One region of the Pantoea sp. X-Soil-OKNW-556 genome, then DNA from elsewhere that is predicted to be linked to it. Evidence: predicted binding sites of a transcription regulator. Region 1 holds the regulator's gene; each other region holds the start of a gene.
The links. The regulator sigma-54, encoded in region 1, starts transcription at its own class of promoters, with help from an activator protein. The targets are predictions, from matches to a motif close to GTTGGCACANNTTTCGCTNT.
Positions count from the first base shown of each region.

Region 2: the regulator sigma-54 is predicted to act here: its motif matches at 2,257-2,276, upstream of glnK (P-II family nitrogen regulator).
Region 3: the regulator sigma-54 is predicted to act here: its motif matches at 5,279-5,298, upstream of glnA (glutamate--ammonia ligase).
Region 4: the regulator sigma-54 is predicted to act here: its motif matches at 3,491-3,510, upstream of hypA (hydrogenase maturation nickel metallochaperone HypA).

Region 1 is NZ_AP035990.1:560,951-569,040, forward strand. Features, by position in the region: gene arcB (aerobic respiration two-component sensor histidine kinase ArcB) at 1-1,249, shown strand, start outside; gene mtgA (monofunctional biosynthetic peptidoglycan transglycosylase) at 2,146-2,868, shown strand; gene npr (PTS phosphocarrier protein NPr) at 2,874-3,146, opposite strand; gene rapZ (RNase adapter RapZ) at 3,143-3,997, opposite strand; gene ptsN (PTS IIA-like nitrogen regulatory protein PtsN) at 4,050-4,532, opposite strand; gene hpf (ribosome hibernation promoting factor) at 4,707-4,994, opposite strand; gene rpoN (RNA polymerase factor sigma-54) at 5,016-6,449, opposite strand; gene lptB (LPS export ABC transporter ATP-binding protein) at 6,498-7,223, opposite strand; gene lptA (lipopolysaccharide ABC transporter substrate-binding protein LptA) at 7,229-7,783, opposite strand; gene lptC (LPS export ABC transporter periplasmic protein LptC) at 7,752-8,090, opposite strand, start outside.
Region 2 is NZ_AP035990.1:1,117,014-1,125,103, reverse strand. Features, by position in the region: gene tesB (acyl-CoA thioesterase II) at 1-473, shown strand, start outside; gene amtB (ammonium transporter AmtB) at 545-1,834, opposite strand; gene glnK (P-II family nitrogen regulator) at 1,866-2,204, opposite strand; gene AC6I8T_RS05005 (SmdB family multidrug efflux ABC transporter permease/ATP-binding protein) at 2,463-4,238, opposite strand; gene AC6I8T_RS05000 (SmdA family multidrug ABC transporter permease/ATP-binding protein) at 4,231-6,000, opposite strand; gene AC6I8T_RS04995 (Lrp/AsnC family transcriptional regulator) at 6,024-6,485, opposite strand; gene AC6I8T_RS04990 (PLP-dependent cysteine synthase family protein) at 6,601-7,635, shown strand; gene cof (HMP-PP phosphatase) at 7,670-8,090, opposite strand, start outside.
Region 3 is NZ_AP035990.1:4,394,447-4,402,536, reverse strand. Features, by position in the region: gene hemN (oxygen-independent coproporphyrinogen III oxidase) at 1-739, shown strand, start outside; gene AC6I8T_RS20540 (YshB family small membrane protein) at 771-896, opposite strand; gene glnG (nitrogen regulation protein NR(I)) at 996-2,405, opposite strand; gene glnL (nitrogen regulation protein NR(II)) at 2,413-3,462, opposite strand; gene glnA (glutamate--ammonia ligase) at 3,723-5,132, opposite strand; gene typA (ribosome-dependent GTPase TypA) at 5,577-7,397, shown strand; gene yihX (glucose-1-phosphatase) at 7,622-8,090, shown strand, end outside.
Region 4 is NZ_AP035991.1:148,173-156,262, forward strand. Features, by position in the region: gene AC6I8T_RS21360 (respiratory chain complex I subunit 1 family protein) at 1-369, opposite strand, end outside; gene hycC (formate hydrogenlyase subunit 3) at 379-2,187, opposite strand; gene AC6I8T_RS21370 (4Fe-4S dicluster domain-containing protein) at 2,184-2,789, opposite strand; gene hycA (formate hydrogenlyase regulator HycA) at 2,879-3,334, opposite strand; gene hypA (hydrogenase maturation nickel metallochaperone HypA) at 3,540-3,902, shown strand; gene hypB (hydrogenase nickel incorporation protein HypB) at 3,895-4,746, shown strand; gene AC6I8T_RS21390 (HypC/HybG/HupF family hydrogenase formation chaperone) at 4,737-4,994, shown strand; gene hypD (hydrogenase formation protein HypD) at 4,994-6,124, shown strand; gene hypE (hydrogenase expression/formation protein HypE) at 6,111-7,121, shown strand; gene flhA (formate hydrogenlyase transcriptional activator FlhA) at 7,232-8,090, shown strand, end outside.

The sequences.
Region 1 (8,090 bases):
GGCGGACCTGGAAAACCTCTCTGGTCTGCTGGCACAGCCGAAAGGGCTAAAGTTTGTCATGTCGCCTGAACTGCCGCTGCCCCATAAAATTTCGGCGGATGGCACCCGACTGCGGCAGATCCTGTGGAATTTGATTGGTAACGCGGTGAAATTTACCCAGCAGGGCGAGATCGTGGTGCGCGTTGCCTATCACCAGGATGAGACGCTGCATTTTGAGGTGGAAGACTCCGGCATGGGGATCCCACAAGAGGAACAGGACAAAATCTTCGCCATGTATTATCAGGTGAAAGATCAGCATGGTGGTAAACCCGCCACGGGCACGGGGATTGGACTGGCAGTATCACGTCGTCTGGCACAGGCGATGGGCGGCGATATCACGGTACGTAGCGTTCAGGGGCAGGGTTCCTGCTTCACCGTCGAGATCAAGGCACCACGGGTCGCGGAAGAGGTTGAGGACGACAATCTGGACGATGCGATGCCACTGCCGGCGTTGCATGTCCTGTTGGTTGAGGATATTGAACTGAACGTGATTGTGGCGCGTTCGGTGCTGGAGAAGCTCGGTTGTAGCGTGGAGGTGGCGATGACCGGCACCGCCGCGCTGGAGATGTTCGACCCGCAGGAGTTTGATTTGGTGCTGCTGGATATCCAGTTACCGGATATGACCGGCCTTGATGTGTCGCGTGCCATTCATCAGCGACACGCCGGAGAGATGCTGCCACCGTTAGTGGCTCTGACCGCCAACGTGCTGAAAGATAAAAAAGAGTATCTGGATGCCGGTATGGATGATGTGCTGAGCAAACCACTGGCCGTCCCTGCACTGACCGCGATGATTAAAAAGTTCTGGGATTATCAGACGGAAACCGACACCCCGATGGCTGAACCGTCAGAAGAGAAAAACCGGACGCTGCTGGATGTGCCCATGCTGGAACAGTATATCGAGCTGGTGGGGCCTGGGTTGATTACGCAAAGCCTGACGATGTTTGAAAAGATGATGCCAGGCTATCTCGACGTGCTTGATTCGAACATGATGGCGCGCGACCAGAAAGGCATTGCCGAAGAGGGTCACAAAATCAAAGGTGCAGCGGGTTCGGTCGGTTTGCTGCATCTGCAAAAGCTGGCCAAACAGATCCAGTCACCCGAATTGCCTGCGTGGTGGGACAACGTTCAGGAGTGGATCGACGAATTAAAACAAGAATGGCAGCATGACGTGAATGTCTTACGTGAATGGGTTGCAGCGCGGGAAAAGTAACAAGGACCAGAAAAAAATGACCCCAGTCGAAACCGGGGTGCGCGAATACTGCGCCAACACCAGGGAAAATGGCGCTGCTGCTATTATTTGAGGTCTATCCTGAGCAACAGCGTGGTATTGGTTAACGCTTCAAAACCACCTTAGCAAATTCGTCACCACTTGTGACAAGATTCATTAAATTGTGTGATGTTGAGCAGCGTTTAAATACAGAAAACATTAATTTGCTGACACAGTCAAGCAAGGAATCAATTTCTTTGACTCATTGCATTAATTTTGACCAGTCGTTCTGTTTTTGGTCGGGTTTTAACTCGCTGAAGTGACGTAAAAACCCGGCAAGTGCGACGAAAGTCGCCTGGTCAGGAAAAATTCGCTTTTTTTCGTAGTAAATGCATGAAATATGGCATGAAACACGGTTGGTGGCGCGGGTTATCCAAAACGTTTTGGAAACCATCGATAGAAAGTTCCAGATTCAGGTTTTAACGATGGATGTAAACCAAAAAGTAGGCAAATTGCTTAACCATAATTCGAAGATAGCGCAAAGCCCTTGCGGATAATTTACACATTTTTTTCGGAATGCTCTCAATAATCAATGAGAGGGATCAACCACTGTGAAATTTCAATGTTAAGTATCGTGAACCAATTTGCGTGATCTTGATCACATTTAATGAAGTGTCTGTCAGCAACTTTTCCGATGAGTATTTAAGCATGGAACCGATTCCTTCATAGCGGAAGTGCTTGATGTATTTGGCTCTATTAAAGGAACGATGGTTGCGCAGGCAATGAATTTGTTCGATAAATCAACTGGTCAGGCAGCGATTCTTCGTATTCGACTATCATCGAATGCTATGGTGACCTTGGTGATTGATTAATACAGGGAACAGGTAAGAGATAATTTGATGGCTAAGAATAAAGGGAAACTTTGGCAACGTGTAAAAGTGTGGATCGCAAAATTTCTTCTCGCCTGGCTGGGTATTTGGCTGGCAGGGATTTTGCTATTTTCCTTCTTGCCGGTGCCTTTTTCCGCAGTGATGGTTGAACGACAGCTGGGTGCCTGGCTGCACGGCAATTTTGGCTATGTGGCGCATTCGGATTGGGTCAGCATGGATGAGATCTCACCGTGGATGGCGCTGGCGGTCATTGCCTCAGAAGATCAAAAATTTCCAGAACACTGGGGATTTGACGTTGCCGCGATTCAGTCGGTGCTGGATAACGAGGGTGATGAACGGATGCGTGGTGCTTCGACGCTATCGCAACAAACCGCGAAAAACCTGTTTTTGTGGGATGGACGCAGTTGGGTTCGTAAAGGGCTGGAAGCGGGATTGACGGTAGGAATCGAAACGGTCTGGACCAAGCGACGCATTCTTACGGTCTATCTGAATATCGCCGAATTTGGCAACGGTGTGTTTGGGGTAGAAGAGGCATCCCAGCGCTATTTTCATAAACCCGCCAGTCGCCTGACTATGGCAGAAGCGGCGCTGCTGGCGGCGGTATTGCCTAATCCGATCCGTTTTCGCGCCGACGCCCCTTCAGGTTACATCCGTCAGAGACAGCAATGGATTATGCGCCAGATGCGGCAACTGGGTGGGGAAGGTTTCCTTAACCGCTACAAATTGCACTGAAGCGGTTAATCCTCATCAAAACCGGCTTCAAACAATTCAATTACCGCTGCCAGCGCCTGGGTTTCTTCCGGGCCGCTGGCTTCAATCTCAATATGGCCGCCTTTGGCGGAATCCAGCATCAGCAGCGCAATTACGCTGCTGGCTTCCGCTTCCGTTCCTGCTTCATTACGCAGCAGCACTTCTGCGTCGAAACTTTGCACCAGTTCAAACAACTTCATCGCCGGGCGCGCATGCATGCCCAATTTATTACGAATCTCAACGGTTTGCTTCACGGTCATGATTTGCGTTTTTCCAGGGTGCGATGACGGGATTGCACATTTTTACCGCGCGAACGGAAATAGTCGGCCAGTTGTTCGGCGATATAGACCGAACGATGCTTACCACCGGTACAACCGATTGCGACAGTGAGATAGCTACGATTATTGGTTTCCAGCATGGGGAGCCACAATTCAAGGTAGCTGCGTGTCTGATAGATAAAGTTGTGCACTTCAGTATGCCGGTCGAGGAACGCGGCCACCGGGCGATCAAGGCCGGTCATCGGACGCAGTTTTGGGTCCCAGTGTGGGTTAGGCAGAAAACGCACATCAAACACATAATCGGCATCAATCGGAATGCCATGCTTGAAGCCAAAGGATTCAAACACCATCGTTAGCTCGCGTTCGCGTTTACCCAGCAGACGGGTGCGAAGCATTTCAGCCAACTCATGCACCGACATCTCGGAGGTATCAATGATCAGGTCAGCCCGTGAACGCAGTGGTTCAAGCAGGTCGCTCTCCTCATCAATCGCGCTTTCCAGTGACAAATTCTTACTGGAGAGTGGATGCAGGCGGCGTGTGTCGCTGTAGCGACGGATCAGCGTGTTGCGATCGGCGTCGAGGAACAGCAACTGTGGCGAAAACGAGTCCGGCAGGTTGTTAAGCGCGGTTTCGAAAATCTCCGGTGATTCCGGCATATTGCGCACGTCGATACTGACGGCAGCAGAGATGTTGCGTTCGCTTAAGGTATTGGCCAGTTCTGGCAGCAATACCACTGGCAGGTTATCGACACAGTAAAACCCCATGTCCTCAAGCGCACGCAACGCGACTGATTTTCCTGAGCCTGACCGACCGCTAACGATCATCAGCACCATCACATTTCTCCCGTTTTAAACCGGCGCATTGGCCGGTAAAAGTATCTGTCGCTTAAGGGTGGTCTTCCTGCGCTTCTGTGATAATGGCATAGAGTTCTTCATCGCTCTGCGCAGCGCGCAGACGGCGACAGACGGTTTTATCTGCCAGACGTTTTGCCACCAGCGATAATGTATGCAGATGGGTTTTACACTGGTCTGCGGGCACCAGTAGCGCAAACAGCAGGTCCACAGGCTGGTTATCCACCGCATCAAAAGCGATAGGTTGATCGAGGCTAATGAACACGCCTACGGCGCGCAGCGTGTCCTCCTCCAGTTTGCCATGTGGAATGGCAATACCATTGCCAATACCGGTACTGCCCATGCGTTCACGGGTGAGGATCGCTTCGAAAAGCGTCTGGTGAGGCAGATTGAGCTGTTTGGCTGCCAGTTCGCTGATTATTTCCAGCGCACGTTTTTTACTCTGGCAGTGTACGCCGCTGCGGGTGCAGTCCAGCGTAAGGACCGAGCTCAATTCCAGTGTCAGATCGTTGTTCATCATCGTTTCACTTGCGAGTTCACATAGCCGCGAGGATCACCCACTTTACCCCTTATCACGGGAAAAATGCAGTGTCTCCTGTTGGCGCTTGCGCAGATGACAAAACGGGGCGGTCAGCCCGCCCCATTCTGTGCTCTGAGTACCGAACCTATCAGTACTCTGCAAGCGTGAAGGTTAGTGTTTTTTCAGTTTATCTTTATGTTTGGTCAACTGACGGGAAAGCTTGTCGATCAATCCGTCAATCGCCGCGTACATGTCTTCCGCTTCCGATGTCGCGTGCAATTCACCGCCGTTCACATGCAGTGTTGCATCAGCAATCTGCGTTACCTTTTCCACTTTCAGAACAATATAGACCTGATTAATCCGATCAAAATAGTGTTCCAGTTTGGCAAATTTGCTATTTACAAATTCGCGCAGCGGCTCGGTAATCTCTACATTCAGTCCGGTAAGGTTTATTTGCATAGGTCTTCCTTCTCAATACATTCAAACCAGCTGCTTGCGCTGATTCGAGGGCGGGATGGACAAAGACTCGCGATACTTAGCAACCGTACGGCGGGCCACCATGATGCCCTGTTCAGATAACATGGAGGTCAGTTTGCTGTCGCTCAAGGGTTTTGCGGGATTTTCCGCAGAGATCAATTTTTTCACCAACGCACGTATTGCCGTCGAGGAGGCTTCGCCGCCACCTTCGGTATTCACATGACTGGAGAAAAAATATTTCAGTTCAAAGATGCCACGCGGGCTATGCAAGTACTTCTGCGTGGTAACACGGGAAATGGTGGATTCATGCATATCCACGGCCTGGGCGATATCCGCCAGCACCATCGGACGCATGTACTCCTCGCCCTGTTCAAAAAACGCCTGCTGCTGCTCGACAATACAGCGAGTCACTTTCAGCAGCGTGTCGTTACGGCTCTCCAGGCTCTTAATCAGCCATTTGGCTTCCTGTAAATTGCTGCGGATAAACTGGCTGTCGCTGTCATTACGCGCCGCACCGCCCATCGCAGCGTAGTGCTGATTAATTTTGAGACGCGGTACGCTGTCGGCATTTAGCTCAACTGTCCAGCGGGTGCCGACCTTGCGTACCAGTACATCCGGGATGACATACTCAGGCTCGCTGGTGTTGACCGACTGACCTGGGCGCGGATCAAGCGACTGAATCAGCAACATTGCCTCTTTCAGCACATCTTCTTTCAGACGCGTCATGCGCATCAGGCTACGGAAATCGTGATTGGCCAGCAGATCGAGATGATCGCTCACAATCAACCGTGCTTCCGCCAGCATCGGCGTATCGGCGGCATATTGGGACAGCTGCACCAGCAGGCAATCACGCAAATCGCGTGCGCCAACGCCGACCGGATCAAAACGCTGTACGCGTTTCAATACCGCTTCCACTTCTTCCAGCGTCAGTTCTTCATCACCGATGCTGTCGCAAATATCCTGGAGCGTCACGGTGAGATAACCGGTGTCGTCAATGGCATCGACAATCGAAGTCGCAATGGCGCGGTCGGTATCGGTGAACGGTGTCAGCTCAACCTGCCACATCAGATAATCCTGCAACGACTGCGTGGTTTCGCCCTGATAGACCGGCAGCTCATCATCCTGGTAATCGGTACCCGTACCGGAAGGCGTTCCGGCGGTGTAGATTTCATCCCAGGTTGCATCGAGCGGCAGCTCTTCCGGCATGTCCTTCTGTTCCAGCGCCTCGCGGGTGTCGAGGGCTTCGCTTTCCTGATATTCGCGTGCGTCTACTTCTTCATGGAGTTCTGATTGTTCGAGCAATGGGTTGCTTTCCAGCGCCAGTTGTAATTCCTGCTGGAGTTCAAGCGTAGAGAGTTGCAGCAAGCGAATTGCCTGCTGCAACTGGGGTGTCATCGCCAGCTGTTGGCTGAGCCTGAGTTGCAAACCTTGCTTCATAATCCGGATTGAATTTCCTAAGCAAACGTCGGAGGTTCCGACACCTTATCAGAGTCTGAACTCTTCGCCCAAATAAACACGCTTAACCTGCTCATCTGCAAGTATTTCATCGGGTGTGCCGTGAGCAATCAGATGCCCCTGGCTGACGATGTAAGCGCGTTCACAAACGGCAAGGGTTTCGCGTACGTTGTGGTCGGTAATCAGCACACCCAACCCACTGTCGCGCAGATGTTCAATGATCTTCTTGATATCAATGACGGAAATCGGGTCAACACCGGCAAATGGTTCATCCAGCAGGATAAACTTAGGATTGGCAGCCAGCGCGCGGGCAATCTCGACACGACGGCGTTCACCGCCGGAGAGTGCCTGGCCCATGCTGTCACGCAGGTGTTCGATGTGGAACTCTTCCATCAGTTCGTTGGCTCGATCCTGACGCTGCTCTTCGCTGAGATCGTCACGGATCTGCAATACGGCCATCAGGTTGTCGTAAACGCTGAGGCGACGGAAAATCGAGGCTTCCTGCGGCAGATAACCAATGCCGCGACGGGCACGCGCATGCAGCGGCAGAATGCTGATGTCTTCATCATCAATCACAATACGACCGGCATCGCGCGGCACAATTCCGACCACCATGTAGAAGGTGGTGGTTTTACCGGCCCCGTTGGGGCCAAGCAATCCGACAATTTCGCCGGATTTAACTTGCAGGCTAACGTCTTCTACCACGCGGCGGCCTTTGTAGGCTTTCGCCAGGTTTTCAGCGATCAGTGTGGCCATAGAAATTAGTTACTCTTCTTTTGGCTCTGGGATGAACCGTTTTTGTCCTGCAACTGCGACGGCACCAGCACGGTGGTCACGCGTTTGCTCTGGCCCTGACTGTAGGCCTGCATTTTCTGTTCTTTCACCAGATAGGTGATGCGATCGCCTTTGATATTGCTATCCAACTGTTCAATGTAGGCGTTACCCGTCAGCTCAACAAAGTCATTCGCCAGTTCATAGTGCAATTTGGCCGCATGACCCTGTACCGGCTTACCGTTGTCCTGCATCTGATAAAAGGTTGCCGGGTTGCCCCAGGCATCAACGATGGTTTTTTTGCTGTCACCACCCGGGCGAGTGACGACGACTTTGTCGGCGGTGATCTTGATCGATCCCTGAGTCACGATGACGTTGCCGGTAAAGGTAGCGACATTGCCTTGCAGATCCAGCGACTGATTCTCTGAATCGATATTCACGGGTTTGTCAGAATCCCCGGTTAATGCCAGAGCGGGCAAGCTGGTGGCTAACAGGGCGCTGACCAGCAGTAATTTAAGGCTGTTGTTTTTCATTTTGGATTTCATAGGAGGATTTGACCTTTTCAATCAACTGGGCATTTTTCGTCCGTAAGTTGCCGCGCATCTTCATGCCAGTAGAGTTAAAACTGCGGCCATAAAGGGTGACCTGATCGTCTGAGGTAACATCCTGGGTGACGAGATTGACCACCGCATTATCGGTTTTAATGCGTTCCAGCTCCGAATCCTGCGTCAGGGTGTTCACTTCAACGTGGCCGTAAAGATAAAGCATACGATCTTTGGTGAGCTTTGCCTTATCGGCGCGCACAGACCAGGTCGGAATTTTATTCACGTCGTAAGTGGTCATCACCGGATT
Region 2 (8,090 bases), 560 kb from region 1:
CATCGGAACAGGATCTGGCGCATAAGCTGGCAGCGCATCTGCCGATTAAATTACGGGAAAAATTCCTCTCTGAACGTCCTCTCGATATTCGTCCGGTGCAGATTCACAACCCGCTGAAAGGCCGTGTTGATGAGCCGGTACGTCAGGTGTGGGTGCGTGCTAACGGTCAACTGCCGCAGGATCGTCGGATTCACCAATATCTGCTTGGCTATGCATCAGACCTCAACTTCCTGCCTGTAGCGCTTCAGCCGCACGGCAAAGGCTTCCTTGAGCCCGACATGCAGGTCGCGACTATCGACCACTCAATGTGGTTCCACCGCCCGTTCGACCTGTCAGAATGGCTGCTGTATAGCGTTGTCAGCACCTCAGCATCAGGTGCACGCGGGTTTGTACGCGGGGAGTTTTTTACTCAGGATGGCACGCTGGTGGCAACCACGGTGCAGGAAGGGGTGATGCGCCAACGCAGCGAATAAAAAAGGGGCGATGACTCGCCCCTTCTGCTTTTTATTATTTTAGCGCACTGCTCTCTTTTTCAGCCCGGCTCTTACTGGTTGTAAGCGTTTTCGCCGTGGCTGTTAACATCCAGACCTTCACGTTCCTGATCTTCTGGAACACGCAGGCCAACAATCATATCGGCCAGTTTGAAGCCAATGAAGGCAACCACACCAGACCAGACGATGGTGACACCCACGCTGAACAGCTGGATCCATACCTGATGGCCCATGGTTACGCCTTCAGCATAACCTACGCCACCCAGTGAAGAGGAAGCGAACACACCAGTCAGGATACAACCCACGATGCCACACACGCCGTGCACACCGAACACATCACACGGGTCATCAACACGCAGCCATTTCTTCAGGGTCGTGACACCCCACAGACCAGCCAAACCACCGACCAGACCGATAATCAGCGCGCCGCCAACACCGACATAACCACACGCCGGAGTGATAGCAACCAGACCTGCGATGAAGCCTGAAGAGGCACCCAGCAGAGAAGGCTTACCACGCAGTGCCCACTCACCGAAGGTCCAGGACAGTACCGCACCCGCCGTCGCAATGACGGTGTTCAGGAATGCCAGGGCAGCGATTTCGTTGGCCGCAGAAGCAGAACCAGCGTTGAAGCCGAACCAGCCCACATACAGGATTGCAGTACCCGTGAACACCATTGGCAGGTTGTGCGGTTTAAATGCTTCTTTACCGAAGCCAGCACGTTTGCCCACCAGATAAGCACCGACCAGACCAGCAACCGCAGCGTTGATGTGAACAACGGTACCGCCCGCAAAGTCCAGCGCGCCATCAGATGCCAGCAGACCGCCAGCCCAGACCATGTGTGCAATCGGCAGATAAGCCAGAGTCAGCCATACCGCAACGAAAATCAGCACCGCAGAGAAACGAATACGTTCCGCAATGGAACCCACAATCAGGCCCACGGTGATACAGGCGAAGGAAGCCTGGAACGCAACGTGGATATATTGATAGAAGGTGCCCATCAGCGCTTTCAGCTCGATATTTTTCAACATCGCCCACTGGAAGCTACCGAAGAAGGCATTGCCTTCGCTGAAAGCCAGCGAGTAACCGTAAATCATCCACAGCACACAAACCAGAGAGAAGGTTACCGCTACCTGAGTCAGCATGGACAATACGTTTTTACCGCGGATCAGACCGCCGTAAAACAGGGCGATGCCCGGAATCGACATGAACAACACCAACGCGGTGCAGATCATCATAAACGCGTTATCGGCTTTATCCGCAACGGCAGGAGCTGCCGCCATGGCCAGAGACGGTAACAGCGCCAGGCTGGTCAGGCCTAACTTCGTCATCATTTTATTCATTTCTTTCCATCCCATCACAATCAAGGCCTAGTTACAGTGCTGCTTCGTCGGTCTCGCCAGTACGAATACGGATAACGCGTTGCAGTTCCGCAACGAAAATTTTGCCGTCGCCAATCTTGCCGGTGTAAGCGGCTTTGCTGATCACATCCACGACTTCGTCCAGTTGATCATCAGCAATGGCGATATCAATTTTTACTTTTGGCAGGAAGTTCACGCTGTACTCGGCACCGCGATAAAGCTCTGCGTGACCTTTCTGGCGACCGAAACCCTTCACTTCGGTAACTGTCAGTCCCTGAATGCCAATAGAGGATAAGGCTTCACGCACGTCCTCCAGCTTAAATGGTTTGATTACCACGGTAACCAGCTTCATACGATCCCCTCCAGGTATTTAATGAGTGAGTCTTACCGGACACGCAGGGATATAAGCAAAGGGTGTGCCATAAATAAAAAAACCGCAGAGTCAGCAGATTAGCCGCGCTACAGCGCGCTTCGTTCTGTGATGAACAACACAAATACCAGCAGGAAAGGAAGAAAGGAGTGGATTGTTTGCACCTCTTTGGTGCTTATAGCCTCAAAGAAGTGCATTTCTACAGAATAATCCGATAAAGGTGCGCAAAAAAGGTGCAAGTCACCCTTCAGTCGTTAAGGGAATGCCCGCCGCGAGTTCATCGCCCGCCTGTTGCAACTGGTACATTTGCCAGTAACGCCCCTGTTGCGCCAGTAACTGGCTATGCGTACCGCGTTCAGCGACCTGACCGCGATGCAAGACCAGAATCTGGTCTGCCTCAGTAATAGTGGAGAGGCGATGCGCGATCACCACCAGCGTGCTGTGCTGACGCAAGGCACGCAGGGCGTGCTGAATCGCCTGCTCAGTGCCAGAATCGATATTGGCGGTGGCTTCATCAAGGATCAAAATTTGCGGCAGCGATACCAGCACCCGCGCCAGCGCTAACAACTGTTTCTGACCGACCGACAGGTTATTGCCCTGCTCGCCCAACCGGGTGTGAATACCCTCAGGCATAGCGCGCACCAGCGCGGCAAGCTGCACCGTCTCCAGCGCCTGCCACACCGCCTGCTCCGGGATATCGCGCCCAAGACGGACATTGGCGAGCAAGGTATCTGCCAGCACCACCGGGTCCTGTTGCACCATCGCTACCCCCTGACGTAACGCCTGATGCGTCAGTTGTGGCAATGGACGACCGTCCAGTTCGATACTGCCGCGCGTCACCGGGTAGTACCCCATCAGCAGGTTTGCCAGCGTACTTTTGCCACTGCCGGTATGGCCAACCAACGCAATAAAGCCACGGGGCGGCACGTCCAGATCGATCTGGCTTAACACGTCACGATCGGCGCGATAGGCAAAGCTGACATCACGCAGGGAAATACGCCCGGAGGCCAGTGGCCGGTTATCCGTGCCGTAATCCTGCTGAGTCGCATCCATCAACTCAAAGATGCGCTCACCCGACACCACCGCCTGTTGCAGCATCGATTGCTGGGTAGTGAGTTCAATCAACGGCTCATTCAGACGCCCGAGGTAAGTGATAAAGGCATACAGAACGCCCACCTCAAATACGCCTGGGTTAGCAAAGCTGAACAACATCAGCAGGCCGCACAAAATCAGTGCAGAGAATAAACTCAGTAATGGACGCAGCAAGAAGCCATCCAGTCGTAGCGTCTCCATTCGCGCCAGATAGTGCGAACGGCTGGCCTCCCCCATGCGCTCACCAAAACGCGCCTGCTGGCGGAACTGCTGGATGACACTCATGCCGTTAATCACTTCATTGAAGCCGTTATTGATGTCGGCCAGATAGCTACGCACCCGTCGCGCTATCGGTGTGCTGTAACGCTGATAGATCAACATCACCGTCAATACCAGCGGGAAAATTACTATCGCCACCAGCGCCATACGCCAGTCGAGCGCAAACATCGCCACCAGCATCGCGCCGATCAACGCCGCACTGCGCAACACCGTTGCCACCACCGTGACATACAGATCGCGGATCACCTCGGTATCGTTGGTCACGCGTGAGATGATTTGACCGACCGGTTGGGTATCGAAGGCGCTTAACGGCTGTCGTAGCGCGGCATTCATCACATCAGAACGTAATTTTTGCACCACGCCGATCGCCGCGCGGTTGAACAGCAACGACTGAAAATAGTGCAGGCCCGCTGCCAGCAATTGCAGCAGAATAAATCCGACCACCAACCCGGCGACAATGCCCCACGGCATCTGGTGTTGCGCCACCAGATGATCAATAAAATAACTGACTAACACCGGCCCGGTGACTTCGGCCGCCGCCGCCAGCCATAACATGCCCACGGCCAGCCATAACGATTTACGCCACGGTTTGCCGTAGGCCAGTAAACGTTTCAAGGTTGGCCACAGACGCACAGATTTAGCCACGACTCGCTCCTTCGCTGATCTCATCCTCGTCCAGCGCCGCTTCCAGTTGCTGATAACGGTACATATCACGATACCAACCGCTTTCTGCCACCAGATCGTCGTGGTCGCCACGCTGCATCACCTGACCCTGCTGCAATACCAGAATCTCGCTGGCTTCGGTCAGCGCCGACAGACGATGCGCACTGATAATCAGCGTACGGCCCCGACCCCATTGCCGCAGGTTGTGCAGAATATCGTGCTCGGTGCGTCCATCCACCGCAGATAATGCATCATCCAGAATCAGGATCTCGGCATTCAGCAACAGCGCACGCGCAATAGCGATGCGCTGCTTCTGACCGCCTGAGAGCATCACGCCACGTTCACCCACCTCGGTTTCATAGCCCTGCGGCAGCCGCAGGATATCCTCATGAACGCAGGCCATCTTCGCCACCTGCTCAATCTCCTGCTGGCTGGCATTGGGTCGACCTAACGCAAGGTTATTGGCGACGGTATCGGAAAACAGGAACGGCGTCTGGCTCACCACCGCCAGGCGGCTGCGCCAGCTATCAATGCGCAACTGCGACAGCGGGGTGTTGTGATAGCGAATATCGCCTTGTTCAAGGTCGAAATGGCGCTGAAGCAAGCTTAACAGCGTGCTTTTGCCACAGCCAGTGGGGCCACATAAGCCCAGCATTTGGCCGGGTTTGAGCTGAAAATTGACATGGCTGAGCGCCACACCGGCACTCGCCGGATAGCGAAACTCGCGGATCGCCACCTGCAAATTCCCGGCTTCCGGCGGCAGCATTTGCTGGCCGTCTTCCACTGCCGGAGCTTCCGCCAGCAACGCACGGATACGGCTCCAGGCCGCGCTGCCACGCTCAACGATATTGAACATCCACGCCAGTGCCAGCATCGGCCAAATCATCAGGCCGAGGTACATTACAAAGCTGGTGAGCTGCCCTAACGTCAGGCTGCCATGCCACACCATCCAGCTCCCGCCACCAATCGCCAGCAAATTGGAGAAACCAATCGCGATATAGATGGTGGGATCAAAACGCGCATCTACCCTTGCCACTCGCAGGTTTTTCTCGCCAGTATCGCGCGCGATGGCCGCAAACTGCTGCGATTGATGATCTTCCAGACCAAAGGCTTTGATCATGCGAATGCTGGTCAGGCTTTCCTGAGTTTGATCATTCAGGCTGGAGAACGCCGCCTGTGCCAGTTTGAAACGATCATGCAACTGATTGCCGTAACGATGGATAATCAGCGCCATAATCGGCATCGGTACCAACGCCAGTAACGTCAACTGCCAGCTGATTTGTACGCTCATCACCACCAGCACCACACAACCCATCACCAGTGAATCCACCAGCGTCAGCACCCCTTCCCCGGCGGCAAAGACCACGCGGTCAACATCGTTGGTGGCACGAGCGATCAGATCACCGGTGCGATGACGCAGGTAAAATGCCGGATGCTGGCGGCTCAATTGACGGTAAAAATCTTCACGTAATTTCACCGCCAGTTGGTAAGAGGCTCCGAACAGCAGCACGCGCCAGACATAACGCAGCAGATAAACCACCACCGCAGTGACCAGCATCACGCCGATCCACATCATCAGTCGTCCGGTGCTTAAGGTATGTTGGGTAACGCCATCAACAATTACGCCCACCAAATGCGGTGGCAGCAATTGCAGAAGCGCAATGATGATGAGCAGAGTGACCGCGCCCAGATATCGCCGCCACTCGCGCAGAAAATACCAACTTAACTGGCTGAATAATCGCACAAGACTGTCTCTTTCTTTACCCGTCAGGGTGCTACCGGCAATGCGGTTGTGTATTTAATTTCTTCCATCGCGAAACTGGAGGTCACGTCAATCAGACCCGGTACGCCATTCACCAGCCGCTTATAAAAACCATCGTAACTTTTCATATCTGCCACCTGAATACGCAGCAGATAGTCATATTCGCCGGCCATACGATAGAACGCCATTACCTCCGGCATCTGCTGGACCACGCTGACAAATTGCTGATACCAGTCGCTGCTATGCTGCTGGGTTTTGACAAACATGAACGCGGTCAGCGCCAGACCGATTTTATCGCCGTCTAACAGCGCCACGCGCGCACGAATAATGCCATCATCTTCCAGTTTTTTCAGGCGTTTCCAGCACGGGGTGGTGGTGAGATTGACCGCATCTGCCAGCGTCTGGAGTGACAAGGTGCAATCCTGCTGTAATAGCGCCAGCAGTTTACGGTCAGTTTTATCTAGCATTTACCTCTCCGGGAGAAAATTTTTCTCTCATCGAGCCATTATACACCGATTAAAGCAACCTCTTTTTCCTGCCAGTGCCTTACACTGTGGCGATTAAATTTTGCGGAAACTTAGCATGCAAACGCCCTGGATTCGTCACGCTATTAACGAAATTAACGCTGATTTTCAGCGCTCTGCCGACACCCATCTGATTCGCTTTAACCTGGATGATTTTCCCGGCATTGGTTTTTACCTGAAAGATGAAAGCACCCATCCGAGCGGTAGCCTGAAACACCGTCTGGCGCGTTCGCTGTTTTTGTACGGTCTGGCCAATGGTTGGATCCGCCAGGGAACGCCAATTATTGAAGCCTCTTCCGGCAGCACTGCGGTTTCAGAAGCCTATTTTGCGCGTCTGCTGGGGCTGCCATTTATTGCCGTGATGCCCGCCAGCACGGCTAAACGTAAAATCGAGTTGATCCGCTTTTATGGTGGGGAGTGTCATTTCGTGACCGATCCCTGCCAGTTGTATAGCGAATCGGAACGACTGGCGCGTGAGTTGAACGGCCATTTTATGGATCAGTTTACCTATGCTGAGCGTGCCACTGACTGGCGCGGCAATAACAACATCGCCGAGAGCATCTTTCGCCAGATGGCGCATGAACCTTGCCCGGTGCCTCATACCCTGATTATGAGTGCGGGTACGGGCGGAACCTCCGCCACCCTCGGGCGTTATATCCGTTATCAAGGCTATGACACCCGACTGCTGGTGGTTGACCCTGAGCACTCGGTGTTTTTTGATTTCTGGCACAGCCGCGAGCACGGACTGAGTAGCGACCGTGGCAGCATGATTGAAGGCATTGGTCGTCCACGCGTTGAACCGTCGTTTTTACCCGATGTGATTGACGAGATGATCAAGGTGCCGGATGCCGCAACCGTTGCTGCCATGCTGAAGCTGGAACAGATTCTCGGCCGTCGTCCGGGAGCCTCTACCGGCACCAATTTCTGGGGTATGTTGCAGGTAGCGAAACGTATGCGTGAACGGGGTGAACAAGGTTCGCTGGTAACGATACTGTGCGACAGCGGCGAACGCTATCCGGATACCTATTACAACGCGGAATGGGTCGCGCAGCACATTGGCGATATCCAGCCGTGGCAGCGAGAGATGCAATAAAAAACCGGACATCCTGTCCGGTTCACTGCAAGCCTCAGCATTCGGGGGAATAATCGAGGTGTGGTGTGGTCATCCAGTGATTTAAATAGTGAGACACAGCCTGTGTCTCGCAACGTCCAATAACCGGCAAATGCGGCAACTCCGCTTTCAATTGAGGCATGGCATTGCCCATGATGAAACCGTTGCCGACACGGTCCAGCATTTCGCGATCGTTCATGGCATCGCCAAACGCCATACAATCGGCAAGCGACAGGGAAAGATGCTGGCATAGTCGCGCCAGAGCCGCCCCTTTGTGACAATCCAGCGGTAAGACTTCCAGGCAATCCCAGGCAGAAAAACAGATATTCGCGCGTTCACCTAATGCCGCATCCAGTTCGGTTTTCAGTAAACACAACGTCTCATGCGGGGCAATAAAACAGATCTTGGTGACTTCATGCGCTGACATACGTTGCAGA
Region 3 (8,090 bases), 3.8 Mb from region 1:
CGGATTGCCCCTGCAAACGCCAGAGAGCTTTGCATTTACCTTGCAACGCGTTATCGACCTCAACCCTGATCGTCTCAGCGTATTTAATTACGCGCATCTGCCCGCGTTATTCGCCGCCCAACGCAAGATCAAAGATGATGAGCTACCCAGTGCTACGCAAAAGCTGGAAATTTTGCAGCAGACCATTGCCACGTTAACCGGTGAAGGCTATCAGTTCATTGGTATGGATCACTTCGCCCGGCCGGACGACGAACTGGCGGTGGCGCAGCGTGCTGGCAAATTGCACCGTAATTTTCAGGGATATACCACGCAGGGTGAGACGGACCTGCTGGGGCTGGGGGTGTCGGCAATAAGTATGATCGGCGACAGTTACGCGCAGAACCATAAAGAGTTAAAAACCTGGTACGCCAGCGTGGAGGAGCAAGGTAACGCGCTATGGCGCGGCCTGACCCTTAGTGACGATGATTGCCTGCGTCGTGATGTTATTAAGGCGCTGATTTGTAACTTCGCACTGGATTACGCGGCTATTGAGGCGCAGTGGCCGATCGCCTTCAGGCGCTATTTTGCTGAGGACTTGCAACTATTGGCGCCGCTGGTGGCGGATGGTTTAGTGGAACAGCATGAAAGGGGATTGCGCATCACTGGCGTGGGCCGCCTGCTGATCCGTAATATCTGCATGTGCTTTGATGCGTATCTGCGGCAGAAAGCGCGCCAGCAGCAGTTTTCGCGGGTGATTTAAAACGACAAAGGGAGCCAGGGCTCCCTTTGTATTAACTGAACAGACTCACGGTAATGGCGCACATCACAGCGGCAATGGCCGTTTGCGGTGAATGGCTGGCCGCGTTGCCGATCGCCGCGATATTATGCGTGATCACCTGGATGACTGACTGGAACATGTTCTCTTCTCCCGATTGCCGCCCGTATGATACTGAACGGCACCGGTCTGTACAGATGGGGTGAGCATAAAAATCGTGCAATAAGCCCGCTTTTTACACTTACTCCATGCCCAGCTCTTTCAGTTTACGTGTCAGGGTATTACGTCCCCAGCCAAGCAAACGCGCCGCTTCCTGTTTATGTCCCTGCGTATGACGCAAAGCGGTTGTGAGCAGGGTGCGCTCCATCTCCGGCTGTGCCTCAGATAGCAGGTTTTGATGACCGGAACGCAGTGCACGATCCGCCCATTGTGCCAGTAAGGTGGCCCAGCTATCCGGCAGCGACTGCACCGGACTTTCCGGCGTACTGGATTCAAACAGTTCTGCGGGCAGATCCTGAATCAGTACTTCCTGGCCCGCAGCCATCACGGTCAGCCAGCGACAGGTATTTTCCAGCTGGCGCACGTTACCGGACCAATGCAAACGCGTCAGCGCCGCTTCGGTTTCCGGGTGCAAAATTTTCGCTTCTACACCCAGTTCGCGTGCAGCAACTTGCAGGAAGTAGCGGGCCAGGCGCGGAATATCTTCACGACGTTCACGCAGCGGTGGCAGATGAACACGAATTACGTTCAGACGATGGAATAAGTCTTCACGGAATTTGCCTTCCTGTACGCGCATTTCCAGGTTTTGGTGGGTTGCGGCGATGATACGCACATCCACTTTAACTGGCGCATAACCGCCAACACGGTAGAACTGACCATCGGCCAGCACGCGCAGCAGGCGGGTTTGCACGTCGAGCGGCATATCGCCGATCTCATCAAGGAACAGCGTACCGCCATCAGCTTGCTCAAAACGTCCCTGACGAATCTGATTGGCACCGGTAAATGCACCTTTCTCATGACCAAACAGCTCAGACTCAATCAAATCTTTGGGAATCGCCGCCATGTTCAGCGCGATAAAGGGTGCTTTAGCGCGCGGGCTATGGCGATGCAGGGCATGCGCCACCAGTTCTTTACCGGTCCCGGATTCACCGTTAATCAGCACGCTGATAGAAGAACGCGACAGACGGCCAATAATGCGAAACACATCCTGCATCGCTGGTGCTTCACCGATAATATCGGTCGTAGGGCCGCTTACCGGTTGATTGCGCGGCTGCTGCTGCTCCTGATAGTGGCTGATGGCGCGTTCTACCAACGCGACCGCTTCATCAATATCAAATGGCTTTGGCAGGTAATCAAAAGCACCCTGCTGATAAGCACTGACGGCGGCATCAAGATCGGAGTGCGCCGTCATAATGATGACCGGCAGCATCGGATGGCGCTGTTTGATTTGTTTCAGCAATGCCAATCCGTCCATGCCTGGCATACGAATATCTGACAGTAAAACATCTGGGGTTTTGGTCGAGAGCGCTTCCAGCACCTCGTTGCCGCTGTCAAACGTTGCACAGCTCAAACCGGCTCCAGTGAGCGCACGTTCAAGCACCCAGCGGATGGAGCTATCGTCATCGACGATCCAGACTATCCCTCGTTGCATAGAAACCTCACTGGCGAATAGGCAGGTAAACCGAGAATTCGGTGTGACCAGGCCAACTGTTAAATTCTATTTTTCCTGAATGCTGATCGATCAGACTGCGGGCAATCGACAGACCTAAACCGGTGCCGCCTTCGCGCCCACTCACCATCGGATAGAACAGCGTATCCTGCAGTTGAGCCGGAATGCCTGGGCCGTCATCTTCAATATCAATGCGTGCCACCAGGCGATATCGCACACCATGCAGCGTTAACTGGAACGCGGTGCGGGTGCGGATAATAATTGTGCCGCCTTCTTCACCCAACGCCTGAAGCGCGTTGCGTACTACATTCAGCAGAACTTGTTCGATTTGATCCGGGTCGTGTGGCAACTCCGGCAGGCTGGGGTCGTAATCACGCACCAGCGAAACGTTATCCGGCAACTCCATCGACACCAGATTGACCACGCGTTCAGCCACCTGATGAATGCTCTGAGTGACATGCAAACCAGGCTGCTGAGGGCCAAGCAAACGATCTACCAGATTTCTCAGTCGATCGGCTTGCTCAATAATGACCTTGGTATATTCATTCAGCGAAGGGTCGGGTAGGGCGCGAGATAGTAATTGCGCGGCACCACGCAAACCCCCCAGCGGGTTTTTAATTTCATGTGCCAGACCACGTACTAAATCGCGGGCGGCGACCTGCTGAGCATGCTGAATTTGTTCCTGACTGAGGCGGCGTTGATTATCCATCGGCGCCATTTCCAGCAAAATTAAGCCATCGGGCAGACGTTGCGCCGTGAGCGACATAATATGCGCGCGGCCATCCACCACTAAGGTCACTTCGCTGTCTGTAAAGCCCTGGCCGGCCTCAAGACTCTCGCGCATAACCTCAATATTCAGCGAAAAATAGCCGGTTAATTCAGGTAACGGCGTGCCAAATAATTTCCGTGAACTCTGCGCCAGTAATTGCTGTGCCGCCGGATTGGCGTAATGAATAACTAATTCATTATCAACCAGCAAAATACTGTTTATCAGGGAGTTGAGAATCTGCCCCGCATCGGGCAGCGTGCCAGTTGCCATACAGCGTTCCTCTGCACTAATTTAGTGCATTATAGCCTTTGGTTGTAAAAACCGTAATTTGAACGATGAATTCGTGGAGAAAAAAGCCCATCCGAAGATGGGCTGAAAGTTTCCACGGCAACAAAAAATCTTCAGCGTCTTTCGTGCCGCAGCCGCGTTGGCTGCTCTCACTCACTCGGGGCACTGAGCTATCTCAGCTCCCCGGGATTCATTCGGTTGCCGCCTTGCTGCAACACGAAATCCGCGGAATATTTAATTAATTACACGCTGTAGTACAGCTCGAACTCTACCGGGTGCGGAGTCATGCGAACGCGGTCGTTTTCAGACTTACGCAGTTCGATGTACGCGTCGATAGCGTCGTCGGTGAACACGCCACCACGGGTCAGGAACTCGCGGTCTTCGTTCAGGCAGTTCAGCGCTTCTTCCAGTGAACCAGCCACTTTTGGAATCTCAGCTTCTTCTTCCGGCGGCAGGTCATACAGGTTTTTGTCCATCGCATCGCCCGGGTGGATCTTGTTGATGATGCCGTCGAGGCCAGCCATCAGCAGCGCGGTGAATGCCAGGTACGGGTTAGCAGCCGGGTCCGGGAAGCGCGCTTCAATACGACGTGCTTTCGGGCTGGCAACAACCGGGATACGGATTGAAGCAGAACGGTTACGGGCAGAGTAAGCCAGCATTACCGGAGCTTCGTAGCCTGGGACCAGACGCTTGTAAGAGTTGGTGGTCGGGTTAGCCAGGGCGTTGATGGCTTTAGCGTGCTTGATGATACCGCCGATGTAGAACAGAGCAGTTTCAGACAGGCCGCCGTATTTGTCGCCAGAGAACAGGTTCACGCCGCCTTTAGACAGAGACATGTGGCAGTGCATACCTGAACCGTTGTCACCGAACATCGGCTTCGGCATGAAGGTTGCAGTTTTGCCGTAAGCGTGAGCAACGTTGTGAACAACGTATTTGTAGATCTGAATTTCGTCAGCTTTTTTGGTCATGGTGTTGAAGCGGGTTGCCACTTCGTTCTGACCAGCAGTTGCCACTTCGTGGTGATGAGCTTCAACCACCAGACCCATCTGCTCCATGGTCAGACACATAGCAGAACGGATGTCCTGAGCTGAGTCAACCGGCGGAACCGGGAAGTAACCACCTTTGATGGCCGGACGGTGACCTTTGTTGCCACCTTCGTATTCTTTACCGGTGTTCCATGCTGCTTCGATATCGTCGATAGCAACGTGTGAACCAGAAGTTGAAGAACCGAAACGGATGTCATCGAACAGGAAGAATTCCGGCTCAGGTCCGAACAGAACGGTATCAGCGATACCAGAAGAACGCAGGAAGTCTTCTGCGCGCTTGGCGATAGAACGCGGGTCGCGATCGTAGCCCTGCATGGTGCCTGGCTCAAGGATGTCACAACGGATGATCAGCGTCGGATCTTCGAAGAACGGGTCCAGAACGGCAGTGGTTGCGTCCGGCATCAGTACCATGTCTGATTCGTTAATGCCTTTCCAGCCACCGATGGAGGAGCCATCGAACATTTTGCCTTCTTCGAAGAAGTCAGCGTTAACCTGGTGAGCAGGGATAGTAACGTGCTGTTCTTTACCTTTGGTATCGGTAAAACGCAGGTCAACAAACTTAACTTCGTGCTCGTTCATCATCGAGAGAACGTGTTCAGCGGACATACTCAACTCTCCTGGAAATTGTCATTGTCGTCGTGGTGAGAGAACTTCGTTGCCTGGAATGTGTCATGGGTTCTGACATCTCCTAACCAAAGATCTCGGCAAGCTCTTCAACCGTTGTGCAACTGTCGTTTTCGCTTGAGAATACTAAAGCGAATTCTGTGCCAACTTTATTACAGCGGATAAAATCGTGCTGTGATGCGCCCTGTCGTGAGTCGATGACTGCACCAGGATGGATTTGATGCACCGAAATGGTGCCTTTGTGGCAAATAAAAGCACTATTTCAGTGCAAAATGCCATCGCAGTGCAGATTAATGCACCGCAATTGGTGCTAAAAACCAGCGCTGTAAGAAACTTTAGGCGAAATCTGTGATCATGTTCAGTCTTCCGCTTAATCCGTGTACAATAGCGCGTTATTTCTATTTCTATAATGCCTGAGGCAAAGCTGTGACCGAAAATTTGCGTAACATCGCCATCATCGCGCACGTTGACCACGGTAAGACCACCCTGGTTGATAAACTGCTGCAACAGTCCGGTACTTTTGACGCCCGTACCGAAGCGACTGAGCGCGTAATGGACTCCAACGATTTGGAGAAAGAGCGTGGAATCACCATCCTCGCGAAAAACACCGCCATCAAATGGAATGACTATCGTATCAACATCGTTGATACCCCGGGACACGCCGACTTCGGTGGTGAAGTTGAGCGCGTGATGTCCATGGTGGACTCGGTGCTGCTGGTTGTCGATGCGATGGATGGCCCGATGCCGCAAACTCGCTTCGTAACCAAAAAAGCCTTTGCTCACGGCCTGAAGCCGATTGTTGTTATCAACAAAGTTGACCGTCCTGGCGCGCGTCCGGACTGGGTGGTTGATCAGGTATTTGACCTGTTCGTTAACCTTGATGCGACTGACGAACAGCTGGACTTCCCGATCATTTACGCTTCTGCGCTGAATGGTATCGCAGGTCTGGATCACAACGACATGGCAGACGACATGACCCCGTTGTATCAGGCGATTGTTGACCGTGTTTCTCCGCCGCAGGTTGAAGTCGAAGCGCCGTTGCAGATGCAGATCTCTCAGCTGGACTACAACAACTACCTGGGTGTTATCGGTATCGGCCGCATCAAACGCGGTAAAGTGAAGCCGAACCAGCAAGTTACCATCATCGACAGCGAAGGCAAAACCCGTAACGGTAAAGTCGGTAAAGTACTGGGCCACCTCGGTCTGGAACGTATCGAAAGCGACCTGGCTGAAGCGGGCGACATCATCGCGATCACCGGTCTGGGTGAGCTGAACATCTCTGACACCATCTGTGATCCGCAGAATGTGGAAGCGCTGCCAGCCCTGAGCGTGGACGAGCCGACAGTAACCATGTTCTTCAACGTCAACACCTCACCGTTCTGCGGTAAAGAAGGTAAGTACGTGACCTCGCGCCAGATTCTGGAGCGTCTGAACAAAGAACTGGTACACAACGTTGCGCTGCGCGTTGAAGAAACCGCTGATGCTGACGCCTTCCGCGTTTCAGGTCGTGGTGAACTGCACCTGTCCGTACTGATCGAAAACATGCGTCGTGAAGGCTACGAGCTGGCGGTATCCCGTCCGAAAGTAATCTTCCGTGAGTTCGAAGGCCGTAAACAAGAGCCGTTCGAAAACGTTACCCTCGACATCGAAGAAACCCACCAGGGTTCTGTGATGATGGCGATGGGTGAGCGTAAAGGCGACATGAAAAACATGGATCCAGATGGTAAAGGCCGTGTGCGCCTTGACTACGTGATCCCAAGCCGTGGCCTGATCGGCTTCCGTAACGAATTCATGACCATGACTTCAGGTACTGGTCTGCTGTACTCCACCTTCAGCCACTACGACGACGTGCGTCCGGGCGAAGTGGGTCAGCGTCAGAACGGCGTACTGATCTCGAACGGTCAGGGTAAAGCGGTAGCCTTCGCCCTGTTCGGTTTGCAGGATCGCGGTAAGCTGTTCCTCGGCCACGGTGCAGAAGTCTATGAAGGCCAGATCATCGGTATTCACAGCCGTTCTAACGACCTGACCGTAAACTGCCTGACCGGTAAAAAACTGACCAACATGCGTGCGTCAGGTACCGACGAAGCGACCACTCTGGTTCCGCCAGTGAAAATGACGCTGGAGCAGGCTATCGAGTTCATCGATGACGACGAACTGGTAGAAGTAACTCCACAGTCAATCCGTATTCGTAAACGTCACCTGACCGAGAACGACCGTAAGCGTGCGTCTCGCGGCAGCAAAGACTAAGCGAACACATAGAGAAAGCCCCGCAATGCGGGGCTTTTTTTTGCCTGAGTGTCGGGCAATTGTCTGATAAATGTGCAAGGCCAATTCTGCATGTAACCCGCGTGCGAGCTGAAAAAGAGAAGAGTGCGCCCGCTTCCAGATCGGGCATTTCCCCGCCACCCCGCCTGTTCAGCCTTCGCATTTGCCGCTAGAGTGAATGATCCAGGGAATATAAAGGAGGCGTCATGCTCTACATCTTTGATTTAGGCAATGTGATTGTTGATATCGATTTTAACCGGGTACTTGGCGTCTGGAGTGACCTGGGGCGCGTGCCGCTGGCAACGCTACAAAGCCGTTTCCGCATGGATGAAGCCTTCGAACAACACGAACGCGGCGAAATAAGCGACCCGGAGTTTGCTGCCCGGATATGTGAGCAGCTCGATGTGGCGCTGAGTTATGAACAATTCACCGCAGGCTGGCATGCCGTGTTTATCGATGTACGCCCAGAGACGCTGGCGCTGATGAACCAGCTGCGTGCAGATGGACACCGGGTGGTGATCCTCTCCAATACTAACCAGTTGCACTTTGAGTTCTGGCCGTCGCAATTTCCCGAGGTCCAACAGGCTGCCGATAAACTCTACATGTCGCAGGATATTGGTATGCGTAAACCCGAAGCCCGCATCTATCAGTTCGTGCTGGATAACGAAGGCTTTA
Region 4 (8,090 bases), on a different replicon from region 1:
GAACGGACTGCCGGTGTCCAGGCCCGCAATGGCGAAAAAGAAGCGGGCGATGGCGAACAAATAAATCAAGGTGATTAGGTCGCCAACTGGCGGCAACGGCGAGGTGAGGGTAACCACCGGCAGCGCAGTAGCAATGGTCAACATCACGCCGACCATCACCAGCGGCATCAGGCGAAAAACCCAACCCGCAGCGGCGGGTGCCACGCTCTGGCGACCGAGTAACTTGAACAGATCCCGATACTCCTGCAACACGCCAGGACCACGCCGGTTATGCAAGCGCGCGCGGGCCATGCGCGAAATGCCGGAGAGCAAGGGCGCAGCCAGAAATAAGGCCAACGCCTGGGTAAGGGCAAAAAATAACGTCGTCATAGTGGTTCCTCAGGCGATGACCGCGACCAGCAAAATCGCCAGTTCAATAAATGCCAGACGCCGGAACGTGATGGCGATCCCGTCACCCCGCCAGCCAGGCACCCATCGCACCGGATTAAGGTGTTTGCGTAAGGCGAGGAGGGGCGCAAAGGCCGCTCTCACCGGTTGGGCAAAACCCGATGCGGTGATCACCATCGCTGCTTCGTGGTCGTAGCCACAAACCCATGCCGGGCCACGCGTGCGGTGCGGCAGGCGTTCGCCACGGAACAGCACCAGCAACAGCACAGGCAGCAGTGGCGTCATAATCAGCAGCAGGGCGATCAGCGGTTGCGATACCAGCGTCTGCGCGGTGTTGAGTGGGAGTGGGATGGCATGTTGCAGCAACGGCAGCAACCAGGGAGTCGCGACACCGGCAATCACGCAACCCAACGCCAGCAGAACGACGGTGATATTCATCAGGCCGGGCGGGTTGGTGGCCTGTTCGGCCTCCGGGCTGCGGGGTGCGCCGAGGAAGGTGACGCCATAGACCTTGGCCATACACATCACCGCCAGCGCGCCAGTGATCGCCAGTCCAACCGCCAGCAGCGGCCCAAGGACACGCGCAATAAAGGAAGCCTGGTTGCCTAACTGGAAGAATGACTGATAGATCACCCATTCACCGGCAAAGCCATTAAGCGGCGGCAAGGCGGCCATCGCCATCAAACCCACCAGCATCGCCAACGAAATCAGCGGCATACGCTTGCCAATCCCGCCCAGTTTCTCAATGTCGTGCTGACCAGTGCGGAACCACACCGCGCCAGCGCCGAGGAACAGCGTGGTTTTAAACAGGCTGTGATTAAACAGATGGTAGAGGCCACCGATCATCCCCAACGCCACCAGCGCCGGTTGGTGCAGCGCAATGCCGATAAAGCCGCAACCCACGCCCAGCAGGATAATGCCGATGTTTTCCAGCGAGTGATAAGCCAGCAGGCGGTTGATGTTGTGCTCCATCAGGGCGTACAGCCCGCCGGTAAAGGCGGTCACCATACCGAGCACCACCACCAGCACCCCCCACCACAGCGGCAACACGTCGGCGATCAGTGAAACGCTGATCATGCCGTACAACCCTACCTTCAGCACTACGGCGGAAAACAGCGCTGCGGCCGGAGCCGGGGCATTGGCATGCGCCTGGGGTACCCAGCCGTGCAGCGGAATAATGCCCGCCAGCAGACCAAAGCCGAGCAAACTTAACAGCAACACCAGCGGAGAGAGCGCCGCCCCCTGGAGCGCCAGGCGTAATCCGTCAAAACTCAGCGTGCCAAACTGCTGCCACAGCAACCAACAGGCAGCGACCAGCAGAAGCGTGCCAAGGCGACCCAGTGCAAACCAGAGTTGGCCGGACTTGCGACATCCGGTGAGGAAGTAGCCTGCCAGCGCGACAATTTCGGCCATCGCCACCAGGGTGGCGAGGTTAGCGGCGAGCAGAGCAACAGTCGCGGCGGCGAGGATCAGATTGACCAGCAAACCGTTGGCTTTAACCTGAGAATGCCGATGCCAGCTTACGTTAAACAGGCAGATAAACAGGCCGCAGAGTGACACTGTCACTAACCATATGCTGTTAAAGCTATTCAGTTGTAGCTGCCAACGCCACAGCGTCAGGATGGCGCTGAATCCGAGCAGGCCCTGGACGCTGGCTGCCAGCAGCAACGCACAACTTATCGCGCCACCGATACCGGCAACAACGCCACTGATGTGCCGGTTAAACGCGGTGATGCCCGCCAGTAACGCACTGAGCATCAGACCGGTCAGTGCCCAGTGGATCAGAAAAAAAACATTCATTTACGTGCCTCTGGCTGGCTGAACAGGCTTAAATCACCCAGCGCACCCGCCAGCGTAAGTTCACGCTTGCGTTTGCTGGCTTTGGCGATATCGGTGTTGTCGATCAGTTGCAGCGCTTTCGTCGGACAGGTGCGCACGCAGGCTGGACCCTGCTCATCGAAGCTGCACAGATCACATTTCACCGCGACAGCACGAATGCCAGGAACCCAGTCCAGCAGCGAACTAACGCGCAGGGGATCGGCAGGGGCGGCAGGCGCTTTGGGGCTGTTGACGTCTGCCGGGATGTGTAACGGGCGGCTGCCGGAAAATTCGATAGCCCCAAACGGGCAGGCTATGCCGCACAGTTTGCAGCTGACGCACAGGTTAGCGTTCAGCTGTACCGCGCCATCCACACGGTTAATGGCATTCACCGGGCAGACGCTGGCACAAGGGGCGTCTTCGCAGTGGCGGCACAACTGCGGGGCGGATTCGTCCCGGTTGCGCATCACCTTTAAACGCGGCATCGACTGTAAACCCTGTTGCCGGTGCGTCTCCGCGCAGGCCGCTTCACAGGTATGACAACCAATGCATAATGTTGAATCAGCGATTACAAAACGGTTCACCAACGGATTCCTCTGGTGACTGTCGTCATTAATGACGAAATCATGCCGATAACCTGTCGCTTCGACAGTTTTCGACACCCTCAACCTCTTTACGCCACGGCGGCTTGTTGTAGCCGTTCCATCGACACCGGGGTGTTTTCATGGACCGCCAGATAGAGGCTGTCGTAAATCGGCTGAATCAGTTCCAGATAGTGGGTAAGTACTTTCTCGCGATCGCGATTGCTGAAGGCATTGTCGATGCAACCGTCATTATCGATATTGGCATGACCAATCAATATCTTATCGCTGTCATCCGGCAGCGCGAGAAAGTACTCGATACGGTGATTGTTAAAGCCTTCGCCTGGCTGAATATGAATGACGAAGTGTTCAAATAAGAAGAAGCGCAAGTCATCCCCCGGTGTGCAGGCGATGGTGTGGTGCAGTTTGGCTTTTGACAGGGTTATCCCCTGAACTAAGGCGTTGCCGTATTGTTTCCACTGTGCCTGCAAGCGTTGATGCTTATCAGCGATGTAGGCTGCTTTGTCACTCAGTTCCCTAATATCCATTATTAAATCACTCTGTTTGTGCGGATATTCCCCTAAGGCACATTTCGTGCCATGTTTTTAACGTATTGAATTTTATGGTTAATATATAAATTCCCGTTGCAAAAAAACCGTCAGTGACATGTCATTTCGTCATCTTTGACATCGACACGCCGCCGCGCTGGCACCGTCTTTGCATTAGCAGCCCTCAGTGAACCCAGGAGGCAGCATGCACGAAATTACCCTCTGTCAACGCGCAGTCGAACTGATCGATAACCACGCACGACAACATGGCGCACGCCGTGTCACTGCGGTCTGGCTGGAGGTCGGGGCGTTTTCTTGCGTGGAGACCAGCGCGATGCAGTTCTGCTTTGAACTGACGTGCCGGGGCACCCTGGCTGAAGGGTGTGAACTTCATCTTCATCAGCAGGAGGCGGAGTGCTGGTGTCACGATTGCCAGCAGTACATCACGCTGCTTACGCAGCGCGTCAGACGGTGCCCGCAATGTGGCGGTCATCAACTGCGCATCGTGGCGGATGATGGCGTGCAAATTAAGCGGCTGGAAATCGATCAGGAGATCAATCATGTGTAGTACCTGTGGTTGCGGTGAAGGCAACCTGTATATCGAAGGCGATGAGCGTAACCCGCATTCGGCGTTTCGCAGCGCCCCGTTTGCCCCGGCACCACGTCGGGTGCCGCGGATTTCTGGCATAAACCTCAGTGAGCATGGCGATCTGCATTATGGGCACGGCGTGGCCGAAGCCCATGCACCGGGTATCAGCCAGCGTAAGATGCTGGAGCTGGAGCTTGATGTGCTGGATAAAAATAATCAGCTGGCGCAGGCGAATCGCGCCGCTTTTACTGCGCAGCGTCAACTGGTGCTGAACCTGGTGTCCAGCCCTGGCTCCGGTAAAACCACCCTGCTGACCGAAACCCTGAAACGGTTACAGGGCAAGGTGCCCTGCGCGGTGATCGAGGGAGATCAGCAGACGGTAAATGATGCCGCACGCATCCGCGCCACGGGCACACCAGCGATTCAGGTGAATACCGGCAAAGGTTGCCATCTGGATGCGCAAATGGTTCAGACGGCGATGCAGCGTCTGCCGCTGGCAGACAACGGGGTGCTGTTTATTGAAAACGTCGGCAACCTGGTGTGTCCGGCGAGTTTTGATTTGGGTGAACGCCACAAAGTTGCGCTGCTCTCGGTGACGGAAGGTGAGGATAAGCCACTAAAATATAAGTATATGTTTGCTGCGGCTTCGCTGATGTTGCTCAACAAAATTGACTTGTTGCCGTATCTGCAATTCGATGTCGACCGTTGTCTGGCCTATGCCCGCGAGGTCAACCCGGATATCCAGATCATGCTGGTTTCCGCCACCAGCGGCGCAGGCATGGAAGCGTGGATTAACTGGCTGGAGAGCGAGCGATGTGCATAGGCATTCCGGGCCAGATTGTTGAGCGCCAGGGTAATGACGCGAAAGTGGATGTGTGTGGTGTGCAGCGCGATGTGAATTTAACGCTGGTGGGTGATGCGGCGGTGGGCCAGTGGGTGTTGGTGCACGTTGGCTTTGCCATGAGCATCATTGATGAAGCGGAGGCGCGTGACACCCTCGATGCGCTGCAAAACATGTTCGACATGGAACCTGATGTCGGGGCCTTGCTGTACGGCGAGGAGCGTGGCTGATGCGTTATGTTGATGAATATCGCGATCCCACCCGCGTGATGCAGCTGATTGAAACCCTGAATAAGCGGGCGCCATTGCTGGATTACGATGCACAGCATCCGTTGCAGATTATGGAGGTGTGCGGGGGACATACCCACGCCATCTTCCGTTTTGGCCTCGATCAGTTGCTGCCTGATAACATCGATTTTATCCACGGTCCGGGCTGTCCGGTATGCGTGTTACCGATGGGGCGCATTGATAGCTGCATTGAAATTGCCCGCCATCCTGAAGTGATTTTCTGTACCTTCGGCGACGCCATACGCGTGCCGGGCAGACAGGGATCGCTAATGCAGGCCAAAGCGCAGGGGGCGGATGTACGGGTGGTATATTCACCGATGGATGCCCTGACGCTGGCGCGTCTGAATCCACACCGTAAGGTGGTGTTTTTCGCTCTCGGCTTTGAAACCACCATGCCCGCCACGGCCATTACGCTGCAACAGGCCAAAGCGCAACAGGTCACCAATTTCTTCTTCTTTTGCCAGCACATTACGCTTATCCCCACCCTGCGCAGCCTGCTGTCGCAGCCGGATAACCGCATCGACGCCTTCCTGGCACCGGGTCATGTCAGCATGGTGATCGGCACTGCCGCCTATGAGTTTATCCCCCGGCATTTCCGGCGGCCACTGGTGGTGGCGGGTTTCGAGCCGATGGATTTGTTGCAGGGCGTGTTGATGTTGGTGGAGCAAAAAATCAAGCAGCAAAGCCGGGTGGAGAATCAATACAAACGTGTGGTGCCGGATGAGGGAAACCTGCTGGCGCAGCAAGCCATGCGCGAGGTTTTTTGCCTCCGAGGGGCGTCTGAATGGCGCGGATTGGGGGTGATTGCGGAATCCGGTGTTCAGTTGACGGAGGCGTATCAATCCTATGATGCGGAGGTCAGATTCCGGCCACAGCAGCAGCAGGTGAGTGACGACCCGCGCGCACGTTGTGGCGATGTGCTCACCGGGCGTTGTAAACCGCATCAATGTCCGATGTTCGGCAAGGGCTGCAATCCACAAAACGCCTTTGGTGCGCTGATGGTCTCCTCGGAAGGGGCCTGCGCGGCCTGGTATCAGTACAGAAGTCAGGAAGTGAATGATGAAATCAATTGAATTAGCACATGGCAGTGGCGGCAGAATGATGCAGCAACTGATCGCCGATCTGTTTCTCCAGGCTTTTGACAATCCCTGGCTGGCGGAGCAGGAAGATCAGGCGCGGTTGGGGTTAAGCGAGCTGACCGGTAAAGGGGATCGGCTGGCATTTTCCACCGACAGCTACGTTATCGATCCGCTTTTTTTCCCTGGCGGGGATATCGGCAAGTTGGCGGTGTGCGGCACGGTCAACGATATTGCCGTCAGTGGCGCGCAGCCGCGCTGGCTTTCCTGTGGTTTTATCCTTGAAGAGGGGCTGCCGTTAGTGACGCTGGAACGGGTGGTGACCAGCATGGCGCAGACGGCCAGAGACGCGGGGGTCAGCATCGTTACCGGCGACACCAAAGTGGTGCCGCGTGGCGCGGTCGATAAGCTATTCATCAATACCGCCGGTCTTGGCGCGATTCCTGCCGGATTAAGCTGGGGCGCAGCACAGATTGACGTTGGCGATGTGTTGATCGTCAGTGGCACCCTGGGTGACCACGGAGCCACGATCCTCAATTTGCGTGAACAGCTGGGGCTGGATGGGGATTTGGCAAGTGATTGCGCGCCACTGTCTACGTTGATTGCGCCGTTGGTCGGCATCAGCGGCGTGAAGGCGTTACGTGATGCCACGCGCGGTGGCGTCAATGCGGTACTGCATGAGTTCGCCGCTGCCAGCCACTGCGGGATGGAAATCCACGAAAGTCAGCTACCGCTCTCCCCGGCGGTGCGAGGTGTTTGCGAATTGTTAGGTCTGGATGCGCTGAATTTTGCCAATGAAGGAAAACTGCTGATAGCAGCTTCAGCCGAAGCGGCACCGGCAGTCGTCGCTGCATTGCAGCGCCATCCTTTGGGTGAGCGTGCCGCAATTATCGGCATCGTGACTGAAAAGCCCGGCGTCAGAATGAACGGACTTTATGGCGTCAGACGTACCCTGGAACTCCCGCATGCAGAACCCTTGCCACGAATTTGTTGATCTATGCCTGGTCTCCCCGAAAGAAAACCACATAAACTTTAATTCTCATCAATATTGGACGATGGACTCACCTCCATATTTAGCGGGAGGTCTTTCAATGGACGACATACATGGCATATACCCCGATGAGCGATATCGGGCAGCAGGGATTGTTTGATATCACCCAGACCCTGCTGCAACAGCCCGATTTTAGTGCGCTTGCTGATTGCCTGACCCGTTTGGTTAAACAAGGGGCATTGGCGGACCGCGTGAATGTGTTGCTTTATCATCCGCAACACCGGCAAGTCAGTTTTTATGGCAGAGATAAGACGCTCACGCCGGATCAGCAGAGCTTACTGGCGACGGGACCGATGCAACGCATCCTTTCCCGTCCTGAAGCGCTGATTTGTCCCTGGCGTGAGTTTGAGGCGGCCTGGCCCCAAGTAGCTAGCCTGCCGCTTTATACACCTTTTGGGCGCTACTGCCTGCTACCGCTGGTTTCCAGTGGCGAGATCTACGGTGGCTGTGAGTTTATTCGCGACAGCAACAAGGGCTGGAGCGAGAAAGAGCTGGAACGTCTGCATACCCTGACGCAGGTGGTGGGGTTGTGCGCCCAGCAGATTCGCAGCACCCAGGATATCGATCACCATTGCCAGGTGCTGAGTCGTGAGCGGGATGACTTTCGCATTTTGGTGGCGGTGACCAATGCAGTGCTGTCGAAACTGGATCTTGACGAGGTGATGCAGGAAACCGCGCGTGAAATCCATCACCACTTTGCCATTGATTCCATCAGCATCGTGGTGCGCAGCAGCCGTAAAGCGTGGCTCACTATTTATTCCACCCATTTTGTCGATGAAGCGTCACCTATTCATGATCTGAGTGAAGTGCCTGAAGCGGGTACGCTCTCCGAACAGGTGTTTGCCAGTGGTGAAATGTTGTTGCTGAACCTTTACCCGCAGCAACAAGCGGCTTCCTACGAGCGCAGGTTGT